One region of the Calidifontibacter terrae genome, then DNA from elsewhere that is predicted to be linked to it. Evidence: predicted binding sites of a transcription regulator. Region 1 holds the regulator's gene; the other holds the start of a gene.

Region 1 (8,146 bases):
CTCGTCGAGGATGATGTAGGCGTCGTTGATCGTACGGCCGCGCATATAAGCCAGCGGCGCAACCTCGACCGTTCCGCTGGCCATCAGCCGCGGAATCGACTCGGGGTCGACCATGTCGTGCAGCGCGTCGTAGAGCGGCCTCAGGTAAGGGTCGATCTTGTCGTTCAGCGTTCCCGGCAGGAAGCCGAGTCGCTCACCGGCCTCGACCGCGGGTCGCGTCAGGACGATCCGCTTGACCTCCTTGGCCTGCAGCGCAGCAACCGCCTTCGCCATTGCAAGGTAGGTCTTGCCGGTGCCGGCTGGTCCGATGCCGAAGACGATCGTGTTCTTGTCTATCGCATCGACATATTCCTTCTGACCGACGGTCTTGGGCCGGATGGTGCGGCCGCGACTGCTGACAATGTTCATCGTCAACACATCGGCGGGACGGTCCTGGGTGTGGCCGCGCAGCATGCTGATGGAGCGCTCGACGGCATCGCGATTCAGCGGGTGTCCACCGTCGACGATGGTGACCAGCTCATCGAGCAGGTCTTCCACCAGGGCCATGTCGCCGGGGTCACCCTGCAGGTGCAGTTCGTTGCCGCGCACGTGGATGTCCAGTCGCGGGAACGCGCGCTCCATCGTGGTCAGCAGTTCGTCGCGGGGTCCGAGCAACTGCACCATCTGCACGTCTGGCGGGATCGTGACGGTGTGGGAGGTCGCAAGGGTCTGATGGTCGCTGTCTGTCATCGTGTATCCCATTCTACGGTCCGGCGGGTCAGCGTTCATCCGGAAAACCCGCTGGTGGGGCTCAGCGCGCCCAGCGCGTACGGCTCATCACGACGGCGAGCGCCGCGGGGCCGGCGCTGGAGGATCGCAGGACATGTGGACCCAGCCGTACGGTGTGTGCCCCGGCCGCGGTGAGCAGGTCGAGTTCCGTGGGGGTGATGCCGCCCTCGGGCCCAACGACGAGCACTACCGGCTCGGCGCCGACCTCGATCGACGAGATGGAAGTCTCAGCATCCTCGTGGAGAACCAACACCGTTGCGTCCGAACACAATTGGGTCAGACCACCGCGAGCAAGCAAGGGCGCGACGGTAGGCACCGTCGCCCGGCGGGACTGCTTGGCAGCCGCTCGGACGACCTGCTCCCATTTGCGCGCCGCCTTCGCGCCGCGTTCGCCCTTCCACTGCACGATCGACCGCTCGGCCTGCCAAGGCACGACCACGTCTACCCCGAGTTCGGTGGCGGCCTCGATTGCCTGGTCATCGCGGTCACCCTTGGCCAAGGCCTGAACGAGCGTGACGTGGGGCAGACCGGGTGAGGCATCGCCCACGGCCTCGACCCGCACGTCCAGCCGGTCGTTGCCGGCCGCGACCACAACCCCGTCAGCGACCGTTCCGGAGCCGTCGGCGAGCAGCACCTGCTCCCCCGGCGCAAGCCGCTTCACCGTGGCGGCATGGCGCCCCTCGGCCCCCTCCAACGCGACGAGCTGACCGGCCAATACATTCGCCAGCCGGCCCTCGTCGAGCAGGAACAGGGGTGCGGTCACTTGCCCGCCCAGACGTCGCGGATCTTGCCGAACAGCCCCTTGTCCGCGCGCTGGAAGTTCGCCTCGGGCGTCTCCTCACCGCGGACCTCCGCCAGCTGACGCAGCAGATCCTGTTGTGCCGCATCGAGTTTGGTGGGAGTGCGGACGTTCGCGTGGACATGAAGGTCACCGCGAGTGTTCATCCGCAGGTGGGTCACCCCCAGGCCCCTCAGGGTGATCACGTCGCCCGGCTGGGTGCCGGCCTCGATCGCGACGTCGCGCTGCCCATCGAGGGTCTCCAGCGGCAGGCTCGCGCCCAGGGCAGCGGCCGTCATCGGCAAGTCGACCGAGCAGTGCAGGTCGTCGCCCTGACGCTGGAAGGTGGCGTGCTTGCGCACCCGGATCTCGACGTACAGGTCGCCGTGGGGGCCGCCGCCGGGGCCGATTTCGCCCTCGCCGGTCAGCTGAATGCGAGTGCCGGTGTCGACACCGGCCGGGATCTTGATGGTCACTACACGGCGGTCGCGGCGACGGCCCTCGCCGGAGCAGTCGACACACGGGGACTCGATGATCTCCCCGACCCCACGACACGCGCCGCAGGGGCGAGTGGCCATGACCTGGCCCAGGAAGGTGCGCTGGACCTGCTGCACCTGACCAACGCCGTGGCAGACATCGCAGGTGTGCCGTCCGGTGCCCGGCCGAGCACCGTCGCCCTGGCAGGTCTCACACAGCACGGCAGTGTCGAACGACAGGTCTTCGTTGCTGCCGAAGACGGCAGTCGACAGGTCGACGTTCAGCGGGATGAGGGCGTCCTGGCCGCGCTGCACGCGCGATCGCGGACCTGCGGAGCCACCAGCGGCACCGCCACCGAAGAACGCGTCCATGATGTCGGTGAAGCTGAAGTTGCCGCCGAAACCGCCGGTGGCACCGCCGTACGGATCGGCACCCATGTCGTACTGCTGGCGTTTGTCGGCGTCGGACAACACCTCGTAGGCCTGCGAGATCTTCTTGAACTCGGCCTCCGCTTCCGGGCCGGGGTTCACGTCGGGGTGCAATCGGCGGGCCTGCTTACGGTAGGCGCGCTTGATCTCCTCCGGAGAGGCGTCCTTGGTCACGCCGAGGTCGGCGTAGTAGTCGTTCACGAACTTCCTTTACTGCTCGAGGATCTCGGACACGTAGCGGGCGACAGCGCGAACCGCCGCCATCGTTGTCGGGTAGTCCATCCGGGTTGGGCCCAGCACTCCCAGACCGCCCGCGGTGTAGCGGGTGCTGACGATGGAGGTGCTGCCCAGGCCTTCCAGCCCCTGAACGGTGTTCTCTTCACCAATGCTGACCATCACCATGTCGTCGGCGGCCATCTGCTGGAACAACCGCAGGAGCACCACATGTTCTTCCAGCGCATCGAGCACTGGGCCGACGGAGCGGGCAAAGTCGCCGCCGGCGCGCGCCAGATTGGCCGTTCCAGCCATCACGACTCGCTCTTCACGCTCGTCGCCAAGAGCGGCTGCGATGCCGGCCACCGAAGACCGCAGCGGTTCATTCGCCTCAGACTGAGTGGTTGCGCCCCAGTCGAGCAACGCCACCGACGCGTCGGCGAGGTGCTTCCCCTGGACCTGCTCGTTGACGATCGTGCGAAGGCGATCGACCGCGGCCGGGTCGTGAGCCACGCTGACGACCCGTTGGTGAACCCGGCCGGTCGACAGGATGATCACCGTCATCAACCGCATCTCGGTCAACGACACCAATTCGATGTGGCGAACGGTCGCCCGATTCAGCGTCGGGTATTGCATCACCGCGACCTGCTGGGTCAATGACGACAGCAGTCGTACGGTCCGGTCGACGACGTCGTCCAGATCGGCCGCCTGCTCCAGGAAGGTCTCGATCGCGCCGCGCTCGGGGCGCGACAGCGGCTTCATGTTGTCGATCCGGTCAACGAACCGCCGGTAGCCGGCATCGGTAGGCACCCGTCCAGCGGAGGTGTGCGGGGCGCTGATCAGCCCCTCCTCCTCCAACGCCGCCATGTCGTTGCGGATCGTGGCGGCGCTAACCCCGAGGTGGTGGCGATCAAGCAGCGCCTTACTGCCCACGGGTTCGGACGTGGCGACATAGTCCTGCACGATCGCGCGCAACACATCAAGTCGTCGTTCCTCGCTCATGGCACCTCCCGCCGTTTGGCACTCTGGACAATCGAGTGCCAATTCTACGTCGTCCGCGCGCTCGGGCGTGTCCCCTCCCGGGTGACGTTCATCGCGTCCTACGGTGGCGCGGTGAGTTACGACCGATACGGCAGCGACATCCTCTCCAGCGACTGGCGCGCACCCAAGCGCGGCCGCTCGGTCGATGTCCCCGCGGAGAAAGACCTGGTGGTCGAGGATGCCGAGTCCGGCTATGTCGGCGCGGTCGTACGGGTGGAGAAGGCCGGCGGCATGCACGTCGTCCACCTGGAAGACCGACGCGGCAAACTCAAGGCGTTCCCCCTCGGCGCAGGCTTCCTGATCGACGGTCGTCCCGCCACCCTCGTACGGCCGAAACCGGCTGACGCTCAAGCACTTTCGGCCGCCCGGCAGGCGACCTCCCGCACCGCGAGTGGCTCGGTGGCCGTGGCCGGCCAGCAGGCGCGTGTCGCCCTCGGCTCGCGGATCTTCGTCGAGGGAAAACACGACGCCGAACTGGTCGAAAAGGTGTGGGGTGACGACCTGCGCGTTGAAGGTGTCGTCGTCGAGATGCTCGACGGGGTCGATGACCTGGCGAGCGTGATCCGCGACTTCAACCCCACGGCGCAGCGCCGGATGGGGGTGCTGGTCGACCACCTGGTGACCGGGTCGAAGGAAGACCGGATCGTCCAGGTCGCCCGCAAGGTGCCCCAGGCCCGCGATCACGTGTTGATCCTCGGGCACCCCTACATCGATGTCTGGCAGAGCGTTCGGCCCGAGCGCCTGGGGTGGGAGGCCTGGCCGGTGATCCCGCGCGGCACCTCCTGGAAACACGGCATCCTGGCCGAACTCGGCTGGCCGCATAACACCCAGGCCGACGTCGCCCGCGGGTGGAAGCGGATCCTGGGAACCGTCACCTCGTACGCCGATCTGCAGCCCGAACTCCTGGGGCGCGTCGAGGAGCTCATCGACTTCGTCACCGCCCCGGTCTGACCGATTACGGTTAAGCCCGTGCCCCACGACATCTCCGCCGCCGCACTCGCCGCCGAACTGGTTGCGGTGGTCCTGTCGGTGGGCGAGGAACCCATGGTGCTCGCCGCGGGCGAGCCGCTGCACCTACCGTCCGGGCCGCTGCGCACCGACCACCATTCGTTGCAGAACGGTGTGCGCGCCTTCGCAGAGGAACAGACCGGCCAGGCCCTGGGTCACATCGAACAGCTCTACACGTTCGCTGACCTGGGCCGTTCGAGCGCGGCCGCCCGGTCGATTTCGATCTCCTACCTCGGCCTGACCCGGCCCTCCGCCGATCCCGGCTGGCGGCCTGTCTATGCGCTACTGCCGTGGGAAGACCGCCGCTCACCCGCCTCCGACGACCTCTGCCGTGAGCTGCGCGCGAGTTTGGCCACAGTCGGCAGCGACCTCGCGCAGCGGGCCGATCATCTCTTCGCCACGGGCCCAGACCTCTGGCGACCGGAGCTGGTGCTACAACGCTACGAACTGCTATGGGAAGCTGGGCTGGTCGACGAATCTCCTTCTGCCGCAGATCGATCCATCGACACTGGCAGTGGAATGTCGATGGACCACCGGCGAATCCTGGCCACCGCGCTCTCCCGACTGCGCTCCACATTGCAATACAGGCCGGTGGTGTTCGAGTTGTTGCCGCCGACGTTCACCCTCGGTCGGTTGCAGGCGGTCGTCGAGGCGCTCGCCGGGCAGACCATGCACAAACAGAACTTCCGCCGAGTCGTGGAGAACCAACACCAGTTGGTCGAGCAGACCGACGAGATCGACCACTCCACCGGTGGTCGCCCAGCCCGCCTCTACCGCTTCCGGCGCGAGGTTCACGCCGAGCGACTGCAAGCCGGAACCAAACTCCCGCTGCCGCGCGCTCGCTGAGTCAACCCAGCCAGGTCAGCGGCGACGGTTGAGCGATCCGATGCGCGCGGTCAGCACAGCCGCGAATCCGGTCCACAGCGCGTACGGCGCCAGCACCGCGCCCTTCTCCGGTGACACTGCGCGAGAGCGGCGAACCAGATCTGCGCTGCTCACCGCGAGGGCGACAGCCTCGAACGCCGCCGTGGTTGGCCGGTGGCGGCCGAAAAACAGGATGCTCCATCCCGCATTGAGAGCGAGGTTCGCCCCCAATGCGACTGCGTACGAACGCCGTTCGGTGGATCGCCCCGTCTCGGCGAGGTCAGCCAGGCTGAGGGCGGAAACCAGGGCGATATCGGTGTAGAGCGCAGTCCAGACCAACGGAAAGGCAACAGCAGGTGGCTGCCAAGACGGGGTGCGCAGCTCTCGATACCACCTACTCGAGGGGTCAGTCGCCGCCCCGCCAACCAGGGCCGTCGCCGCGACGGCCGCTGTCGTGGCGGCGAGCGTACGGACCCAGCGGTGCTGGTGATCCTGGGGCGCGGCCCGACGTACGGCCTCATCGAACGGCAGAACTCCGCCCGGCGGCGGACCCACCAGCTCGTCAAGGTCGCGTTCCTGAACGACAGTGTCGTGCAACAGGCTCCCGACCAGCGGCTTCGCCAACTCGGTTCCCACCGGCGTGACGAGTCCGATCCAGCGCGCGCCAAGGTTCGCGGTGGTCACCGGCGCGATGAACGCCGGGCGCGGTAGGCGCCCGGTGGCCCGGGCATAACGGCTGATCATCTCGCCATAACGCAGCGCCTCCGGTCCCCCGATGTCGAAGGTGCGGTTGAGGTCGGGCGGCAGATCCGCGGCGGCAACCAGGTAGTGGACGGCATCCGTCACCGCGATCGGCTGGATGCGATTGCGGACCCATCGCGGCGCGACGATCGCCGGCAACCGCTCGGCGAGATGGCGCATCATCACGAACGACGCAGACTCTGCCCCAATAACGACGCCGGCCTGCAATGCTGCAGTTGGCACACCTGAGTCGAGCAGGATCTTGCCGACGGCGACTCGGGAGGCGAGATGCTCGGACAGTTCTTCATCCCGCGGGTGCAGTCCGCCCAGGAAGACAATGCGTGAGACCTGTTGCGCGCGAGCCGCGTCGGCAAATGTGGTCGCCATCCGCTCTTCGGCCTGCGCGAAGTCATCACCCTGACCCATGGAGTGCAGGAGATACCAGGCGACGTCGACGTCAGCGAGCGCCTCGGCGACAGCTTGGGGATCGGTCGCGTCGCCCTCCACCACCTGCGCACGGCCGGGCGTTGCGGGCTCACCGTCCGGAACGACCAGCCCACCCCACGGCAAGTCACGGACGGCGTCAGCGTGACGACTGAGCAAGCGCACGCGCCAACCGCGACGCAGCAACTCCTGCGCCACTTCGCCGCCGACATAGCCGGTGGCACCCGTCACAAGTGCCAAACGTTCGCTCATACCGTTGCCTCCTGGATCAGTCGATCGGTCAGCCGGGCCCATTCGGCCCCAGCCCATCGTGTCAAAGGCGGCAGCACCACGATCGTCTCACTGGTCCAGATCAGCTGAATGATCATCGGCGACTGGACGCCGCCCTTGACCCGTCGCGCAGTGCCGGTGATCACCATCGTTGCCGCCGTCACGATCTGCCGACGGCGGAAGCTGCGGGCATCTTGATGGTGGTCTCGCTCAACCGGTTGCAGCCACGGCATCTTCGCGAGTCGTCGTGTCGTCGTGTTCATCCACGCCTCCCCTTCACGCCATCCGCAGGATCCCTACTGCGCACTCTTGGCGCAGCTCCTCGGGATCGAACGTAACTTCTGCCGCCCCCGAGCGGTGATCCGTTGTCCAACGTCCGTCTGTTATGCTCAACTTAAGCTTTTGCTCACAGTGAGCAGAACTAGCCGAGGGGTCGCCATGACGACAACGACGTACGACAAGGTCCGCAACATCATCCCCGAGGTCGAATGGGCCGTCTTCGAGCCCGAGATCGCGGCGATCGAGCAGCTCAAGCGCGACCACGACGCGGTGATCCTCGCGCACAACTACATGACGCCCGAGGTCTTTCACGGCGTCGCCGACATCGTTGGTGACTCCCTCGCCCTCGCCCGCGAGGCGCAGACCGTACGGGCCGGAACGATCGTTTTGGCCGGCGTGCACTTCATGGCCGAGACGGCGAAGCTGTTGAACCCGGCCAAGCGGGTGTTGCTGCCCGACCTGCGCTCCGGCTGCTCGCTCGCCGAGAGCATCACCCCGGCCGATATCGCAGCCCTGCGCGCCGAACACCCCGGCGTTCCGGTGGTGACCTACGTGAACACGTCTGCGGCGGTGAAGGCCGCCAGCGACATTTGCTGCACCTCCGGGAACGCGGTCGAAGTGATCGAGAGCCTCGGCGTCAACAAGGTGATCATGATCCCCGACCAATACCTCGCCCGGAACATCGCGGCGCGCACCGGCGTGGAAGTCATCACCCACCCTGGCGCCTGCGAGGTGCACGAACGGTTCAGCCCGAAGGACATCGCGGACATCCGCGACGGGAACCCGGGCGTCACCGTCATCGCTCACCCCGAGTGCCCGCCCGAGGTCGTTGCGG
Region 2 (8,146 bases), on a different contig from region 1:
ACGCCGTCGTAGCCGGCCGCCTGGGCCAACTGCGCCGTACGGGCGAAATCACGCACGGTGCGCTGCACCTCGAAGCTGGTCAGCCGGTGTGCCTTGAACGGTGAAATCGGCGACTTGGTCGTCGTCGCGGACCGGATCAGCGGGTGGTAGCCGTAGCGACCGGCGTGCAGAATCTGCAAGGCGATCTTTCCGCCCGCCTCGTGCACCGCGTCGGTGACCTTTCGGTGGTGGGCCAGTTGGCCCTTGCGCGCCAGCGACGACCCGAACGGCAGCAGCCAGCCCTGCCGGTTCGGAGCGGTGCCACCGGTGATCATCAGCGCAACGCCCCCGCGAGCTCGCTCGGCGAAGTAGGCCGCCCATTCATCGGCATGCTTGGCGCGATCCTCCATGCCGGTGTGCATCGAGCCCATGACCACCCGGTTCGGCAAAGTCACCGAGCCGATGGTCAGCGGTGAGAGCAGGTGCGGGTAGGTCGCGTCGCTTCGCTGGTCCATCGTTCTCCTTGTCAGGGCCGCGGGCGCGGCGACCACCAGCTTATTACCGGCCGGTAGGATTGAGGGTCGATTCGACCGCACCGGCGAGTTCCGCGGCGTGTCTTCGCGCTCATGGGGGAAACAACTGGGCTGCGCTCGGGGCGCGCTGAGGCCAAACGTCGCGAGTGCGCTGCAGGGACTCCCACTGCGCGCAAGGCGCACGCCACCGAACGCATGGAACCCCCCGGCGCAAGCGCCGAGGGGTTCCAACCGCGAGGGAGCGGCAATGAGGACTAGAAGCCCATGCCACCCATCTCGTCGCCACCCGGAGCGGCCGGGGCCGACTTCTCCGGCTTGTCGGCGATAACGGCCTCGGTGGTGAGGAACAGCGCCGCGATGGACGCCGCGTTCTGCAGTGCCGAACGGGTCACCTTGGCGGGGTCGATGATGCCGGAGGCAACCATGTCGACGTATTCGCCGGTGGCCGCGTTCAGGCCGTGACCCGGGGTCAGGTTGCGAACCTTCTCGACCACGACGCCGGGCTCGAGGCCGGCGTTGAGGGCGATCTGCTTCAACGGAGCCTCGGAAGCGACCTTGACGATGTTCGCGCCGGTGGCCTCGTCACCTTCCAGGGAGAGGGTGGCGAAAGCGTCCTTGCTGGCCTGCAGCAGGGCGACGCCACCGCCAGCGACGATGCCCTCTTCGACGGCAGCCTTCGCGTTGCGAACGGCGTCCTCGATGCGGTGCTTGCGCTCCTTGAGCTCGACCTCGGTGGCCGCGCCCGCCTTGATGACCGCAACGCCTCCGGCCAGCTTGGCCAGGCGCTCCTGCAGCTTCTCGCGGTCGTAGTCGGAGTCGCTGTTCTCGATCTCGGCGCGGATCTGGCTGACCCGACCGGCGATCTGGTCGGCGTCGCCGGTTCCCTCGACGATGGTGGTCTCGTCCTTGGTGACAACGACCTTGCGGGCCCGGCCGAGCATGTCGAGTTCGGTGGTCTCCAGCTTGAGGCCGACCTCCTCGGAGATGACCTGGCCACCGGTGAGGATGGCGATGTCACCGAGCATGGCCTTGCGACGGTCACCGAAGCCCGGCGCCTTGACGGCGACGGAGCGGAAGGTGCCCTTCAGCTTGTTGACGACCAGGGTCGAGAGGGCTTCGCCGTCGACGTCTTCGGCGATGATGACCAGCGGCTTGCCGGAGCCCATGACCTTCTCCAGCAGCGGCAGGAGGTCCTTGATCGAGGAGATCTTGGAGTTGACGACCAGGATGTAGGGGTCGTCGAGGACGGTCTCCATCCGCTCGGTGTCGGTCACGAAGTAGCCCGAGATGTAGCCCTTGTCGAAGCGCATGCCCTCGGTGAGCTCCAGCTCGAGACCGAAGGTGTTGCTCTCCTCGACGGTGATGACGCCTTCCTTGCCGACCTTGTCCATCGCCTCAGCGATGAGCTCGCCGATCTGCGGGTCAGCGGCGGAGATGGACGCGGTAGCAGCAATCTGCTCCTTGGTCTCGATCTCCTTGGCGTGGTCGAGCAGCGTCGCCGAGACGGCAGCAACGGCCGCCTCGATGCCGCGCTTCAGCGCCATCGGGTTCGCACCCGCGGCAACGTTGCGCAGACCCTCGCGCACCATGGCCTGAGCCAAGACGGTGGCGGTGGTGGTGCCGTCACCGGCAACATCGTCGGTCTTCTTGGCAACTTCCTTGACGAGTTCCGCGCCGATCTTCTCGTACGGGTCCTCGAGCTCGATCTCCTTGGCGATGGAGACACCGTCGTTGGTGATCGTGGGGGCGCCCCACTTCTTCTCCAGAACGACGTTGCGGCCCTTCGGGCCGAGCGTGACGCGAACGGCGTCGGCGAGAATGTTCATTCCCCGCTCGAGACCGCGGCGTGCCTCTTCATCGAATGCAATCATCTTTGCCATGTGGTGGTTCCTCCCACACATTGCGTAGCGAGTTGGTCGTCCGACGCCCGCGACGGACGGGTCCCACCGGCCGCGGACCTACGTCGTCCGCGCGCGCGACCCTCGTCGTACGACCACATTGTCTGTCACTCTGCACATGAGAGTGCTAACGCCATTATTGGCACTCTAGGGCGGAGAGTGCAAACGTCTCAGCGGTCGATCAGTCGCAACGCCGCGCGCGGCGACCAACCGATCGCCTTGCGCATCCAGCAGGTGCGATCGGACAGGTTTGGCTCGCTGAGAGCAGTTCGGCGGGTTCGCTCACTCCGACGGCAGCGTCAAGTCAAGAACCTGGGCGTTCGGGAGCGCTGCCAAGGTGGCACCGGAGACCAGCAGTTTGGCGCCGCGGGCGCCTCCCCCGATCACCAACTCCGGCGCCGCGGCGACCGCGGAGTCGACCAAGATCGGCCAGTCGCCGGGCAGCCCAATCGGAGTGATCCCGCCCGACGTCATCCCGGCGTCGGCTTCGGTGGCGGCCTGGTCGGCAAAGCTGATCTTGCGGACGTCGAGGTGCTTGCGAACGACCTTGTTCACGTCGGCTCGGTCGGTGGCCAGCACCACGATGGCTGCGGTCGTTGTCACCTCGCCGCGGCGCCCCTGCACCACAACGCAGTTCGCTGACACGGCCAGATCGACGCCGTAGGCCGCACAGAAGGCGGCGGTGTCGGCGAGCGTCTCATCGATCGAGGCGACGAGGAGCCCGTCGACCCCAGCCGCGGCGACCGGCGGGGCAACGAGGCCAGGGGCGTCGGCGAGCGGCCGCCAGGTCAGGGCGCCTCGGGCGTCGGGACGGGCGTCAGTCATGACTCTCCTTGGGTGGACGGGTGTCGAACACGAATCCCTGTCCGCCATGATGGCAAACATGAACCGACTTTCAGGTAAGACCGCAATTGTCACCGGGGCCAGCCGCGGAATCGGCCTCGCCGTCGCCCAGCGATTGGCCGCCGAGGGTGCAAACGTCGTCATCACCGCCCGCGGCGAGGACGCGCTGAAGGAGGCTGTCGCCAGCATCGGCGAGCAGGCGTCGTACGTTGCCGGGAAGACCGACGATCCCGCGCACCGCGAGCAGGTCGTCCGGCATGCCATCGACACCCATGGCAGCCTCGACATTCTGGTCAACAACACCGGCATCAACCCGGTTTACGGCGGTCTGTTGGACGTCGCGCCGGAGGCCTCGCGCAAGATCTTCGAGGTCAATGTCATTGCCGCGCTGGAGTGGGTCAAGCTCGTCCACGCCGAGTGGATGAAGGACAACGGCGGGTCGATCGTCAACATCGCCTCAGTGGCTGGCCTGCGGCCCGCCCCCGGCATTGCGATGTACGGCGTCAGCAAGGCGGCGGTCATTCACCTGACCGAGGAGCTCGCGGTCGAGCTCGGCCCGAAGGTCCGGGTCAACGCCGTCGCGCCCGCCGTGGTGAAGACGAAGTTCGCCGAAGCGCTCTATGCGGGACGCGAGGAGAAGGTGGCCGCGGCCTACCCGCTCAAGCGTCTTGGCGAGCCGGAGGACATCGGCTCCGTGGTCGCGTTCCTCGCCTCGGACGACGCGGCCTGGATGACCGGTCAGACGCTGACCATCGACGGTGGCGTGTTGCTCACCGGCGGCGTCTGAACTAGTCGTCGAATCCTAGTCGGCGCGCGTTGCGCTGGCGCATGCGACCGGCCCGCAGCCGGCGCAGCCGCTTGACGAGCAGGGCGTCGTGTTCGAGCGCGCCTTCGGTGTCGATAAGCGCGTTCAAGGCCTGGTAGTAGGCGGTCGAACTCATCCCGAGCTGCTCGCGGATTGCGTCTTCCTTGGAGCCGGGCATCTTGAACCAGTTGCGCTCAAGTTCCAGGATGCGCAGATCCCGCTCGGACAGTCCGACCGACACGGTCGAAGCCTGTTCGGCAGCGCTCATGGATTCCTCCTGCAGTTGGCCTGGACGTTCCGGGTGGTGCCCGACCGATACTACGAGGTGAATGACACGGTTGTCATTTGGCGTGCGTGTCATGTGACGAATGTGAACAGTGGGTCTCACTCCCCCGCCAAAACTGCTCAGAATGCGCCGGCAACCCCCAACATCGCGGCGATCCCGAGCGCTGAGCGGGGGTCGTACGGGGTGCGCCAGAGCCCGCCGTGCGCCGCGCCGGCCGCTTCGGCCCGCCACACGTCGCCGTGGGCACCGAAGCCACCGGTGTTGAGGTCATGGATGAGCAGCGCGGCCATCAACGTGTTTGAGGTTTCGGGCTCGAAGACCTCGATGCCGAACCGGTGGGCGCCCGCGTAGGCCGCGGCGAGGGCGCGGTTCTTGGTGACCGACTTCGTTCGGGTCGGCGGGGCGATGTTCATCGACACCAGGTGGCCGTCGGTCGCGGCCACGGCTGCCCGCCAGCGGTGCAGTCGCTTCGCGAGCAGATAGTTGGGCCCCTGCTGAATAACCACGCTGTCGCTGATCCCGGCAGCCTCCGCAGGTGGGTATTGCCGCTGCAACAGCTTGCCACGCGACATCGCCCGTAGCGGTCCGCGGGCCCGCCGCAGGAAAGCACGGTCGAGCGCCGCGTTGGCATGGGCCACCGCCTCCGGCGGCACCACGAAGGTGTCGGTCGGTGTGGCGAGATAGGCCAGGCTGACGTCGCCGCGCGGCAGCAGCCGCAGCGCCAAAGTGTCGGTGGCCACTGACAGGCGAAGGTTGGTTCCGCCGTCGGCGTAGACATAGTTGCCGAGCACCATCGGGCCCTGGATCGACTCCAAGAACTGGCCCACGCGGCCCAGGTCGTGCAACAGGTCCGCGCCCGCGCGGTCGGCCAGGTCACCCGGCCCGGCCGTGGTCGGCACGATCAACGACCCCGCCGACTGCGGCATCTGGTCGATCAGGGAGCGCCAGAGGGCCGGCCGGGGCAGATCGACCGCGATCACCTCGGCACCCCAACGCAACAACGAGCGCTGCGGCCCCATCTCGGCGCCTGCGCCCAACACCGCGAAGGCGCGGCCGCGTAGATCGAGCCACTGCGGGTTGTCGAGCACCGCCGCGACGGCGTCGCGCACCCCAGGTTCAATGATGCCGCCGGTGACCCATTCGTCCAGCCGCGCGAGCAGGGCGGATCCCTCGAGCCGAGTTCCTTTGTAGGGCAACGAGAGCCGCTCTTCACGCTCCCCTTGGCCAACGACCCGCTCGGATCCCAACGGGTCAGCGTTGCCGAACGCCTGCGCAAGATCCAGGTCGTGGCTTGCCGGCTCGGGCAGCCAGCGCATCCGATCGTTCGCCGCGCTCAGACCGGCGCGGGCGACCCGGACGGCGGCCTGCGAATCCGCAGCGGATGCCTCGACCAACCGGCGAAAGTGGCGGTGGTAGTCGCGTCGCCACCCGGTGTCGCGCAGGACCGCCTCGGACCCCACCGGATCCACCGACTCCAACGCGTCACTGATCACGCCACGGCCGAAGGCGGCCGAGCTGCGCCGCAACTCTTCGCCATCGGCCATCCGGTCGGTGTTGCTGACCGGAAACACCACGCCCGAACCGCTCATCCTCGCCACTCCTCTTCGCCCCGCCCCTTCTTCTCCGCTTCTTATTCTCCGTGCAGCGAGCCTAGTGACGCGATGAGTCAGTCGGCCATGGAGTCGAGAATCGCGAGGATGTCTTCCTTGCTGGTGCGCGGGTTGACGATCGCGAATCGAGCGAGAGTCTCGCCGTCATGCGAGGTCGGCACCACGAAGCCTTCTTCGCGGGCCAGCAACTCGTCAGACCACCGCTGGTAGTCGGCCGGTGCCCATCCCAGGCGTCGGAAGACGACCACACTCAACTGGCCATCGCGGACCAGTTCCAGATAGGGCCGGCGCCGGATCTCGTCTTCGGAGAACCGCGCGATCGACAGGGTCTGCTCGACCGCTGCGGTGTAGGCGTCGGTTCCGTTGACCGCCAGGGAGAACCAGAACGGCAGGCCGCGGGCGCGTCGGGTCAGTCCCACCGAGAAGTCCGAGGGGTTCCAGTCCGAGGAGTCGGTCAGAACGTCGAGGTACGACGCGTGCTGGGTGTGGGCGGCACGGCCCAGCACCGGGTCGCGGTAGAGCAACGCGCAGCAGTCGAACGGTGCGAACAGCCACTTGTGGGGGTCGACGATGAACGAATCGCACCGTTCGATCCCGGCGTAGTTCTCCCGGATGCTGGGCGCCGCCAGACCGGCACCGCCGTACGCGCCGTCGACGTGGAGCCAGATGCCGAACTCCGCGCAGACGTCGGCCACCGAGGCGATGTCGTCGATGATGCCGAAGTTGGTGGTCCCGGCCGTCGCCACGACCGCGAAGAAGGTGTCGGGCCCGTGTTCGAGCAGCGCGGCGCGCAGATTCGGTCCGGTCAGTCGCCAGTCCTCGACCGGCACCTGCACCAGTTCGGCGTCCATCACCTTGCAGGCGGTCGCGATCGAGGAGTGCGAGCCGACGGTGGCCGCGATCCGGAACGGACGCTTGCCGGTCTTGGCCCGTACGGTTTCGCGCGCCGCGACGAGCGCCGAGAGATTGCCGATGGTGCCGCCCTGCACGAACGAACCGCCGGCGGACTCTGGCAGTCCAACCATCCCGGCGATCCACCCGAGTGCTTGGTTCTCGGCATAGACCGCACCCGAACCCTCGAGCCAGGAGCCGCCGTAGATCGAAGAAGCCCCGACCACGAGATCGAACATCGCGGCTTCGCGCGTCGGCGCGCAGGGGATGAAGGACAGGTAGCGCGGGTGGTCGATCGACAGACAGTTCACCGCAAGCTTCTGGGTGAACAGATCGAACGCGGGAAGGCCGCCCAACCCTTGGGCGGTGATCGTCTGCCCGACGAGCTCAGTGAGCTCGGCGGGGGTCGCGGTGCGGTCCAAAGGGACCGGATCGAGGGCGAGTCGCTCGGTCGCGTAGGCCGCGATAGCGTCGCTGAGGGCCTGGGTTTTGTCGTCGAACAGATGCACGATGCAGCAGTCTAGGGCCGCTGCGCCCTGGCTGTTCAGTCCAGCAGGCCCAGCAGCAGTTGCGGGTCGAGACTGACGACGACCAGAGCGAGGGTGCCGACGGTCACCAGCAACAGGTGGAGGCCGTGCGAACGTTCGCCGGTGTCGGCGCTGTTCGCCGGGCTGGTGCGGTAGATCTGCAAAATCCAGCGCAGATAGACCGCGACCCCAAGCATCGCGTTGAGCGCGGCCACCACGACCAGCCACCACTGCCGCGACTCGGTGGTCGGTTGCAGGGCAACGATTTTGGCGACGGCACCGTTGATCGCCGGCGGCAGGCCGGCCAGGGTCAACAGACCAAGGCCGAGCGCCACTGCGGCTAGTGGGCGACGCCGACCGAATCCGGCCAGCCGGTCGAAGGTCGTGACTGCCGAGCGGCCCACGGTGTGCGCTGCAGCGGTGAGGGCGGCGAAGATCGCGAGGCTCGCGACGACGTAGATCACCGTGTAGGCCGCTGCCGCGTGGACCGAACGAGTCGAGTTTGCCGCGATCGGCAACACGATCCATCCGCCTTGGGAGACCGACGACCATCCGAGGAAGCGCAGAGTGTTGGTCTCGCGAAGGGCCATCACGTTTCCGAGGGTCATCGAGACCGCGGCGATCACCCCGAACGCGACCAGGACGCCCCCGCTGAGGCCGGCCAGCGATCGTACGACCGCCAGCAGGGCACCGACCGCGGCCACCTTCGACACGGTCGCCAGCAACGCGGCGATCGGGATGGAGGAACGCGCATAGGTCTGCGGGGTCCAGGCG

What was found. The regulator HrcA, encoded in region 1, represses chaperone genes, less so after heat shock. The targets are predictions, from matches to a motif close to TTNGCACTCGNNNNNNNCGAGTGCNAA.
Region 2: the regulator HrcA is predicted to act here: its motif matches at 2,515-2,541, upstream of groL (chaperonin GroEL).

Annotation. Positions count from the first base shown of each region.
Region 1 covers NZ_BAAGZF010000001.1:505,882-514,027, reverse strand. The annotation lists gene ACYU98_RS02490 (PhoH family protein) at 1-729, opposite strand, end outside; gene ACYU98_RS02485 (16S rRNA (uracil(1498)-N(3))-methyltransferase) at 791-1,531, opposite strand; gene dnaJ (molecular chaperone DnaJ) at 1,528-2,652, opposite strand; gene hrcA (heat-inducible transcriptional repressor HrcA) at 2,662-3,666, opposite strand; gene ACYU98_RS02470 (DUF3097 domain-containing protein) at 3,778-4,656, shown strand; gene ACYU98_RS02465 (NUDIX hydrolase) at 4,675-5,559, shown strand; gene ACYU98_RS02460 (tryptophan-rich sensory protein) at 5,575-7,014, opposite strand; gene ACYU98_RS02455 (hypothetical protein) at 7,011-7,295, opposite strand; gene nadA (quinolinate synthase NadA) at 7,471-8,146, shown strand, end outside.
Region 2 covers NZ_BAAGZF010000007.1:477,023-485,168, reverse strand. The annotation lists gene ACYU98_RS13905 (FAD-dependent oxidoreductase) at 1-494, opposite strand, end outside; gene groL (chaperonin GroEL) at 767-2,392, opposite strand; gene ACYU98_RS13895 (YbaK/EbsC family protein) at 2,693-3,235, opposite strand; gene ACYU98_RS13890 (SDR family oxidoreductase) at 3,294-4,040, shown strand; gene ACYU98_RS13885 (DUF3263 domain-containing protein) at 4,042-4,326, opposite strand; gene ACYU98_RS13880 (hypothetical protein) at 4,464-5,933, opposite strand; gene ACYU98_RS13875 (pyridoxal phosphate-dependent decarboxylase family protein) at 6,011-7,354, opposite strand; gene ACYU98_RS13870 (NADH-quinone oxidoreductase subunit N) at 7,390-8,146, opposite strand, start outside.